Regions from separate parts of the Echinicola rosea genome, predicted to be linked through region 3. Evidence: riboswitches for the same ligand, from Rfam matches in the RefSeq annotation. Region 3 holds a riboswitch; each other region holds the start of a gene.
The links. Region 3 has a riboswitch for thiamine pyrophosphate ahead of FDP09_RS05655 (TonB-dependent receptor). Riboswitches for the same ligand answer to the same signal wherever they lie in the genome.
Positions count from the first base shown of each region.

Region 1: it holds a riboswitch for thiamine pyrophosphate, as region 3 does, so the genes downstream of both, thiS (sulfur carrier protein ThiS) here and FDP09_RS05655 (TonB-dependent receptor) in region 3, are expected to answer to the same signal.
Region 2: it holds a riboswitch for thiamine pyrophosphate, as region 3 does, so the genes downstream of both, thiM (hydroxyethylthiazole kinase) here and FDP09_RS05655 (TonB-dependent receptor) in region 3, are expected to answer to the same signal.

Region 1 covers NZ_CP040106.1:3,940,000-3,943,283, reverse strand. Annotated here, with positions in the region: gene FDP09_RS15615 (3-oxoacyl-ACP synthase III family protein) at 1-939, shown strand, start outside; TPP riboswitch at 1,119-1,218, shown strand; gene thiS (sulfur carrier protein ThiS) at 1,277-1,483, shown strand; gene thiC (phosphomethylpyrimidine synthase ThiC) at 1,870-3,284, shown strand, end outside.
Region 2 covers NZ_CP040106.1:232,163-235,446, forward strand. Annotated here, with positions in the region: gene thiD (bifunctional hydroxymethylpyrimidine kinase/phosphomethylpyrimidine kinase) at 1-336, opposite strand, end outside; gene thiE (thiamine phosphate synthase) at 333-971, opposite strand; gene thiM (hydroxyethylthiazole kinase) at 964-1,764, opposite strand; TPP riboswitch at 1,819-1,914, opposite strand; gene FDP09_RS01045 (LLM class flavin-dependent oxidoreductase) at 2,018-3,043, opposite strand; gene cysM (cysteine synthase CysM) at 3,136-3,284, opposite strand, start outside.
Region 3 covers NZ_CP040106.1:1,359,507-1,362,790, reverse strand. Annotated here, with positions in the region: gene FDP09_RS05655 (TonB-dependent receptor) at 1-1,468, opposite strand, end outside; TPP riboswitch at 1,551-1,647, opposite strand; gene FDP09_RS05650 (arylsulfatase) at 1,783-3,284, opposite strand, start outside.

The DNA of each region.
Region 1 (3,284 bases), 2.6 Mb from region 3:
AAATTTCAAGAAATTACAGAAATAGCAGAGAGGAGATACATTGAGGATGAATATGTCACTTCTGATATGGCATTTTTTGCCTCGGAAGAAGCATTGAAATCGGCCAAATTGGATAAGGAGAATTTGGACTACATCATTGTGGCCCACAATTTTGGTGATGTGCTAAAGGACAACCCAAAATCCGATATGGTTCCCAGTCTGGCTTCCCGTGTAAAACATAAGCTGCAAATCGAAAATCCCGATTGCATCGCTTATGACCTTCCCTTTGGCTGCCCCGGCCTGGTGCAGGGGCTTATCCAAGGAGATTATTATATAAAATCCGGTGATGCCAAAAGCATCCTTGTGGTTGGTGCAGAAACGCTCAGTCGGATTTCTGATCCACACGATATTGACAGCATGATCTATTCTGATGGGGCAGGGGCGATTATCCTTCAATCCCAAGAAAGTAACGTTCCCGTCGGCATAATCACCCATAAATCCCGTACCGATACGCTGAACGAAGCTATGCTGCTACGGATGGACCGGTCTTATAACCCCGACTTCAAGGATGATACGTTATTTATGAAAATGAACGGACGTAAATTGTACGAATATGCATTGAATACGGTCCCGGCTTTGGTCAAGGCAACCATTGATAGGGCAGGTTTGGACATCAGGGACATCAAAAAAGTCCTTATCCATCAGGCAAATGCTAAAATGGATGACGCCATAATCCACCGAGTCTTCAAACTGTATGATATGCAAGAAGATCCAAGGAAAATCATGCCAATTACCATTGGTGAGCTGGGCAATAATTCCGTGGCAACCGTACCCATTCTATTGGATATGCTATTGCGTGGGGAGATCGAAAAACACCAAATCCATGCTGGTGACCATGTGCTGTTTGCCTCTGTAGGAGCAGGAATGAATGTTAATGCAATCATATATCGGTTTCCTTAAACTTCGAGTGATACCTTATTGGGTTAGATTAAGGTTGATAATATAAGTAGTGAAAATTTAGGCGCTATTCTTTATTTTCCGCTCTTGGCTAGCTTTTCAGTCGTTCGGGCAGCATAAGGTCAATAAATTTCACCAATAGTTTTTGATATTCACTTATCATTCTAACTTTGTATCCACGTACAAAACTTTAGGGGTGTTCCGATGATCCATCGGGGCTGAGACATACCCTCTGAACCTGATCCCGGTAATGCGGGCGAAGGGAAAAGTGAAGCTTCCTTCCGAGCGATTATCTTCATTCCTGAAGTTTTTTTATTCATTTACAAAAATTGAAATTCTTATGAATTTTCTCCTTAATGGTGAGCGTATTGAGCTTACGACCAAGGATTTGTCTTTGTCAGGAATGCTCCAACAACAACAAATCGATGCAAACCGTGGTATGGCCTTGGCCGTCAACGACCAAGTAATTCCCAAATCCGACTGGGACCATTACCAACTCTCCGAAAACGATCAAATTCTCATCATCAAAGCCACACAAGGCGGATGATCACAGCGGAACTGTCATAAATCCTAGCTCACCTGACTGGCCGCTAGGTAGATCTGAACAATCCGAGAGACATTCTACATTAGTTATCCCCAGAATATGTATTAGTCTATCTGCGCCGCGACGCACAAGTATTGCAACCTGAAATTGCTTCCAAATCAGCCGCTTTACTGTAGTTTTCGGTGCTATCTGGCAGCATGAAAGTGGAGCAGAATCGGTGCTGCGCCCATTCCTCCAAACCACCTGATTTTCTTGCACTTTCAGCTCTTCCTGACTTCCATCGGGAAAGGTCATTACGATCCCTAATGCATAAATCGGGTTAAACTTTCAAAAGACTCTTGGGAATCTCCATAACAATAAAACTTTACACAACCTTACTAACATAAAACATGAAAACGCTCAGTCAAGAGAACATCAAGTCCTACATTACCACAGATCCATTTCCCAATTCCAAAAAGGTGTACGTAGCAGGTAAACTACATCCCATCAAAGTCGCCATGAGGGAAATAGCATTACACGACACAGTTTCCCATCTGGACCGCCATGAGACAGTAGAAAAAAATCCTCCCGTGACTGTTTATGACACCAGTGGCCCGTATACCGATACCAATGTACAAATAGACGTCAAAAAGGGACTCCAGCGACTTCGAGAAGAATGGATACTGAACAGTGGGGATGTAGCGCAGCTCGATAGACTTACTTCAGCATATGGACAGCGTCGATTGGACAATCCTGCACTAGACAAGTTGCGTTTTGACTTGGTAAAAATGCCCTATCGGGCCAAACCTGGAAAAAATGTCAGCCAAATGTATTATGCCAAACAAGGCATCATTACCCCGGAAATGGAATACATTGCCATTCGGGAAAACCAGCGTATCGCCGAGCAACAAGAACTTACCAAACAGCATCCTGGTGAAAATTTCGGTGCCAACACGCCTAAGGGCATGATCACGCCGGAATTTGTCCGGGATGAAGTGGCTAAAGGAAGAGCTGTGATCCCCGCCAATATCAACCACCCTGAAGCGGAACCCATGATCATCGGGCGTAACTTTTTGGTGAAGATCAATGCAAACATTGGCAATTCAGCCATAGGTTCGAGTATTGAGGAGGAGGTCGAAAAAGCCGTCTGGGCATGTCGCTGGGGAGCGGACACCATTATGGACCTTTCCACCGGCAAAAACATCCATGAAACCCGAGAGTGGATCTTGCGCAATAGCCCGGTGCCCATCGGTACGGTGCCTATTTATCAAGCTTTGGAAAAAGTAAATGGAAAGGCCGAGGACCTTACTTGGGAATTGTTCAGGGATACGCTCATCGAACAGGCAGAGCAAGGAGTGGATTATTTCACCATTCACGCAGGAGTATTGCTCCGTTATGTTCCGATGACCGCCAAAAGGGTCACGGGGATCGTTTCCCGAGGAGGATCCATTATGGCCAAATGGTGTCTTGCCCATCATAAGGAGAATTTTCTCTATACGCATTTTGAGGAAATCTGCGAAATCATGAAGGCTTATAATGTCACCTTTTCACTTGGAGATGGGCTCCGTCCTGGATCCATCGCCGATGCCAATGATCCAGCACAGTTTGCGGAGCTGGAAACCTTGGGTGAGCTGACCAAGATCGCTTGGAAGCATGATGTGCAGACCATCATCGAAGGCCCTGGCCACATTCCGATGCACATGATCAAAGAAAATATGGACAAACAGCTGGTAGAATGCGGGGAAGCACCGTTTTACACCTTGGGGCCATTGACGACCGATATTGCTCCTGGATATGACCATATTACGTCAGGTATCGGGGCTGC
Region 2 (3,284 bases), 1.1 Mb from region 3:
GACGGGATCAAAAACAACCGGGATATCCGGATATGGCACCAGTGATTCCACAATGACCTGCACCACTTCAGGCCGATTGATCATACCGATCTTTATGGCTTTCGGCCTGATATCTGTAAGCACTGCTTCCAGTTGCTCCTTGATATGCGCTACGGGAATATCATGGATACTCTTCACACCCATGGTATTTTGCGCAGTAGTGGCGGTGATAACACTCGTACCAAAACAGCCCAAAGCAGAAAATGTCTTCAAATCCGCTTGGATTCCTGCACCACCACCACTATCCGATCCTGCAATGGTCAATACAGGAATATAGGTTTTGACTTTATCGTTCATGTAGCTTTTTCGATTTCATTTCGGAATTTTTCGGCAGCTTTAGCGGGACTTTGTGCACTGCAAATGGCGGATACCACTGCCAGGCAATCTGCCCCTGCTTCAATAACCTCAGCAGCATTAAGTTCATTGATATTACCAATGGCCACTAATGGCGTTGCTGTCGCTTTTCTAAGTTTATTTAACCCCGCTAATCCCCATTCAAACCGGGTATCAGGCTTGGTGGGCGTAGAAAAAATAGGACTGACTCCGTAATACCAGGCCAAGTTCGCCTCCTCGTGAGAAAGCTCATCCATTTGCTCTAAGGATAGGCCGACAGGGAAGTCATCTCCCAAATACGCCTTGGCAGACTTCATACTGCTATCAGATTGCCCGATGTGGACACCATGGGCTAGAGCCTGTTTTGCCACTTCCAAGCTATCATTGATGATTAGAGGAACCCTGTACTGATCGCAGAGATTTTTTACTTTAAAGGCCTTTTCCAAGAATGCAGCCTTGGGAAGATCCTTTTCCCGCAATTGTACCAGATCCACACCACCTTTGAGTGCTTCTTCCAGCACCCAAAAAAAATCCCTGCCAAGACATGCCTTTTCATCGGTCACCAGGTAAAGCCTGTAAGGGAATAAGCCATCAGTCATTGCTCACTTCCACTTTTGCCCACTGCTTCACTTCGCTTTCCTTGAGATGATAAAGTGCATCGTATAGGTACAACTGAAGCGTCCCAGGCCCCTCTGCTTTTCTAGCAGCTATCTCACCGGCAAGGCCTAATAGGGTCATTCCTGAGACAGTTGCCGTGAAAGGATCTGGCTCAATTCCCGCTAAGGCAGCCACTAAAGCGGTGGCAGTACACCCCATCCCGGTCACCTTTCCCATCAGGGCATCCCCGTTCTTGATTACCGCCAACTTATCTCCATCAATAACATAGTCTATCGCACCTGAAATACAGACAACAGACGAAGTCTCTTTGGATAGCTGCTTTCCATATGCTAAGGCCTCATCAGAAGAATGGCTACTGTCCACTCCCTTTGTTTGCACATTTGCTTTGGCCAACGCCATAATTTCAGAAGCATTTCCTCGAATAATGGTCGGCTTGAAAGCCAAAAGCCTCGTCAAGGTCTCATTTCGATAGGGTGTGGCACCAGCCCCCACCGGATCCAAAACCCAAGGGGTGTTTCGCTCATTGGCTTCTTTGGCTGCCAGTAACATACTGTCCACCCAAAACTCGTCCAGTGTCCCGATATTCACGACCAGTGCATTGACGATGTTGACCATGTCCGCCATCTCCAGCTTGGCATGGGCCATGATTGGGGATGCCCCAATCGCCAGCAGCGCATTGGCGGTATTGTTCATGACCACATAATTGGTGATACTCTGCACCAATGGGCCTTTTTCCCTTACTGTCTTTAGATTGTTGATTACAGATTCTTTCATATCCTCAGCTTAAAAAACTTTAGGGAACCTGCAAATTACCTGAGCAAAAGCTCACATGAAAAGGTCACTTTTTCCTTCGCCGGTATGATCCGTTTCAGGTTCGAAGGGTATCATCTCAGCCCCATCACAGGGACACCCCTAAAGTTTGTCATAGGTTGAAATTACGATTTTAATCCCATGAAGCAAAGTTAGCAGCACGAAGTTTTACCCCATCCAGAGGCAATTCCAAAACGTGCCCACATACAAAACTCAATTACGGCGCTACCAAATCCTTGTTAAAACACGAAGCCGCCAGCTCATAGGACTTTAGGCGTTCCCCGTGATCAAAGATGTGGGAACAAATCATGATTTCATCCACTTGGGTGATTTCCTGAAAATGCTCCAAATCCTCCCGGACAGATGTCTTATCTCCCACAAAACTACAGGCCATCATCTGGTTGATAGCGGCTGCCTCAGCTTCTGTCCAAATCCCTTCCATGGTATCCACTGGAGGCCGTAATGGATAGGATTTCCTTCGTACGATCCCCAAGGCCATTTGATAAAATGAAGTGGCCATCTTATGGGCTTTTTCATCGGTTTCGGCAGCAATCACATTGACACATGAAATCACATAGGGGCTTTTTAAATATTCAGAAGGCTGAAAATGCTCCCGGTAATACCGAATGGCATCCAAAAACTGCGCAGGCGCAAAATGACTGGCAAAAGCATATGGCAATCCCCTTTTAGCAGCAAGCATAGCACTGCTCATACTGCTTCCCAAAAGGTAAATGGGAATATCAAGTCCCTCACCGGGAATGGCCCTTACCTTACCATCGATATTTTCATCGGACAGGTAAACCTGCAATTCCTCCAAATCTCGTGGAAATTCCTCTACGGTTTCCAACCGATCCCTTCTCAAAGCCTTGGCAGTGGTCTGGTCGGTACCAGGTGCCCGCCCCAAGCCGAGGTCGACCCGATCAGGATAGAGGGATGCCAAGGTGCCAAATTGCTCTGCCACCATCAGTGGGGCATGGTTGGGCAGCATAATTCCTCCCGAGCCAACCCGAATGCGCTGCGTGCCACCAGCGATATGACCGATCAATACTGCTGTGGCAGAACTGCCCACGCTGACCATATTATGGTGTTCCGCGAGCCAAAAACGTTTATATCCCCACTTCTCAGTATGCTTAGCCAGGTCTAAACTCCTTTCGAATGCATCAGCTGCATCGTGGTTTTCTTTGATAATAGCCAAATCCAATACGGAAAAAGCTACTTCGTCCAGTGGTTTAGTATTCTTCATTTTACTTCTTATTGTCGTCTTCTTACCAACTGGATTAAATCCAAAATCGTTCTTTCAACGCCAATAATTCGCGGATATTCTACCTTAAAAAATCATCCAAACAAATCAGAGCTCAGATAGCGATCACCACGATCACAGGTGACACAGACAATCACTCCTGAATCGAGAGTCTCTGCTAGCTTCACCGCAGCATGCAAAGCTCCTCCACTGCTCATTCCCGCTAGAATGCCTTCTTCCTTTG
Region 3 (3,284 bases):
AGTATAACCGGTCTGCGACTTCGTAAGTGCCCTTTGCATAGATATTACGATCATCTTTTACAGCATTATTATCATAATAACGATCTCGGATATCGGTATCCCCAGCGACCCGTGCCCAGATGATCTCGCCAAAGTGATCACCATCATAGCGGTTGGCACCACCACCAAGGATAAGGTCCCAGCGACCGTCATCGGAGACATAATTTACGGAAAATACCCCTCCAAAGAAGTCATTGTCCAGCCATCTCCTTCGGATAATGTCCGTACGCTCGATCGTTTCATCACCGATCACCACTGGATCCAGGCCATAACTTGCAAAGTCGTCCTCCGCGCGGTATTGTTCATAATATCCTCGGCCATACGTATAATGCAAGGCTGCATGAGTCTTCCAGTTTTGGCCGTATTTCCCAGTATAGATAAATTGGTAATGGTCTTGCTGGTAATTATCGGTCTCATTGTCATAGGTGTAATAATTAAATGTCCTGTCGGTCTCCAATTTATCTTCTGGAAGTCCATACCATGCCTGATAGGTTTTTTCTTTGCCAGAGAAGACATTGACTTTGAAGACGTGGTCATCACCGTAATAGCCGCCAGATAGGAAATAGGATTTCAGGTCAGATGTAGCCCTGTCCACATAGCCGTCAGATTTGATCTGGGAAAGGCGGGCATCCACAGCCCAGCGATCATTCAGAAGTCCTGAACCAACTTGGACGGTATATTTTTGGGAATTAAAAGACCCAAACGAGGAAGCCACCTCACCATACGCTTCTTCCTTTTTGGTATCCGTCTGGATGTTCATGCTGGCGCCAAAAGTAGCCGCACCATTGGTGGACGTGCCCACACCACGTTGGATCTGGATATTGTCCACTGAGCTGGCAAAATCAGGCATATTTACCCAGAAAACGCCATGGGATTCGGCATCATTCATCGGGATTCCATTTACCGTAACATTGATCCTTGTCTGGTCGGATCCCCTGATCCGCAGGCCTGTGTAGCCGATACCTGCTCCGGCATCTGAATTGGTCACCACAGATGGCGTGTAATTCAGCAACATGGGCATGTCCTGACCGAGGTTGTTTTTGGCAAGGTCCTCCTTGCTTACGGTAGAGAAGGTCGTGGGCGTGGTTTCAGAAGCCCTGGTAGCAGAAACGATAAATTCTTCTGTCAGCAGAGAATTACGCTCCAACAGGACCTCTAATTTTGTGCTTGGAGCATCTACAGGCTGAATACTTGCCTCATATCCAACAAAAGACACCTTAAGCTGGTATTGCCCGCTAGGGACATTTTTGATCATGAAAGCACCATCCATGTCCGCGGTACTTCCCCGACCAGTGCCCTCTAAGATTACATTGGCACCGATAAGTGCTTCACCGGTTTCGGCATCCTTTACAGTACCGGTGATGTGATGTTGTGCCATGGCACACATCCCTGTCAGCAGCAATGCTGCAGTCAGCAATAAACGTTTCATATTGAAAATTAATTAAGCTGGTTAAACATCGGAGCAATCCAGGGGTGACAGCTCCATTCATTGTTTACCCAAAGTTCCATGTGTTATGGAAATCGCATTTCCCTTCGCCGGCACTACCCGGATCAGGTAATATGGGTATGATCTCAGCCCGTAAATTTTGGGCACCCCTAACTCGATCTATTCTTGCTGCAAAGGTAGAAGGATTATCGAAGAAAGAAAAAATGTTTGCAATCGTTCGTTCGCTCAGGAGAATCATATTTACAATTTCGAAGCATGAACATTCTTGGTACAGGATAGCTGTTATCAGTCCCTGGCTAATGCATACTCCTCCACTTAGAGGCCACGTCCAACTGATTGACAGCAGGCCTGTACCATCCATTTTCAAAATTTCCATCGCAGGATTCAAGTAACAATGCCTTCATCTCTTTACGTTTTTGCGGATACTTGGCCGAAAGATCTTCTGCTTCTCTATAGTCATCAGGAAGGTAATACAGCTCGAAGACATCTTTTTGGATAAAATACCGCAATTTCCAGCCATCTTTGGCAATCAAAGTAGGCCCTTCAAATGAGGAATGAACAATAAAATCGTGCTCTTGGGTTTGTCCTTTATCAATCATTTCAGGTAAGAAGCTGACCCCGTCAGTAGCCAAATCCCCCTGAAAGCCTACGATCTCCGCTACAGTTGGCAGCCAGTCGTAATTGGTCACCAAAAGGTCAGAAGTGCTGCCCGCTGTAATTTTGCCGGGCCATCTCACCACAAGGGGTACTTCGAGGCCACCTTGTAGATTACTCCGCTTCATGCCCGCACGGCCATTATTTCCATTAAAGATATCTCCTGCAAGATCACTGTAATATTTGTCTTCCAAATTGTCAAATCGCTCACCCGTTTGCATATTGGTGTAAGGTTTCAGGACCCTGCCCTCTTGGGTATAATAAATTTCATGGCCATTATCCGCAGTGAAGATGACCAACGTGTTTTCGGCGATCTGCAGCCGGTCCAGTTCCTCCAAAATTTGGCCAATATTATCGTCCAGCATTTTCACCATAGAAGCATATTCTTTTTCTATTTGGGTGAGTGCTGTGGATGCGGCTACTTCAGGATGAACGGACGGAACGGCCACTGGTCCATGGGGTAGCTGGGTAGGAAAATAGAGAAAGAAAGGCTGATTTTTATGGTCCCGGATAAACGTGAGCACCATATCCATAAACAAATCCTGTGAATAAACGGCTTTGCCCGTCATATCCCATCGGTCTTCAAAGGCTTTTTGCGTCTCACGCTCGATGGTCTTCCCGCAATCTTCACGCGTATTTCCCGGAATGTTCACTAGCTGGCCATTCTCGAAAAGATATGGTGGATAAAAACCGTGCGCCCGATTATGGTCGAGATAACCAAAATACTGGTTCCATCCATGACGCTTCATTTGATAGTCAGATGCTGAAAATCCCCACTCCAATTTACCAAATTGCCCTGTGACGTATCCTGCTTCCTGTGCCACTTGTCCCAAAAACACCTGAGCATCCGGAATAGGATCTAGCACGGTATTGATCATCTCTTCTACTTGCTGGAGGGTATGGGCACTATCCCCGATATGCTTGTACATTTGTCCATTGGTAATCGGAAATCCAGGTGCATGGCAATCGTGCAGGCCCGTGATCAAGGACGCCCGGGCTGGGGCACACAACATGCTCCCTGTCGCATGGGTAAACCGCATTCCTTCTGCAGCCAAGCGATCGATGTTTGGCGTGGTGAGGTGCTTTTGACCTTCATGGCTGAGCATCCCCTTGCCCAGATCGTCAGCGTAAATTAAAATTATAT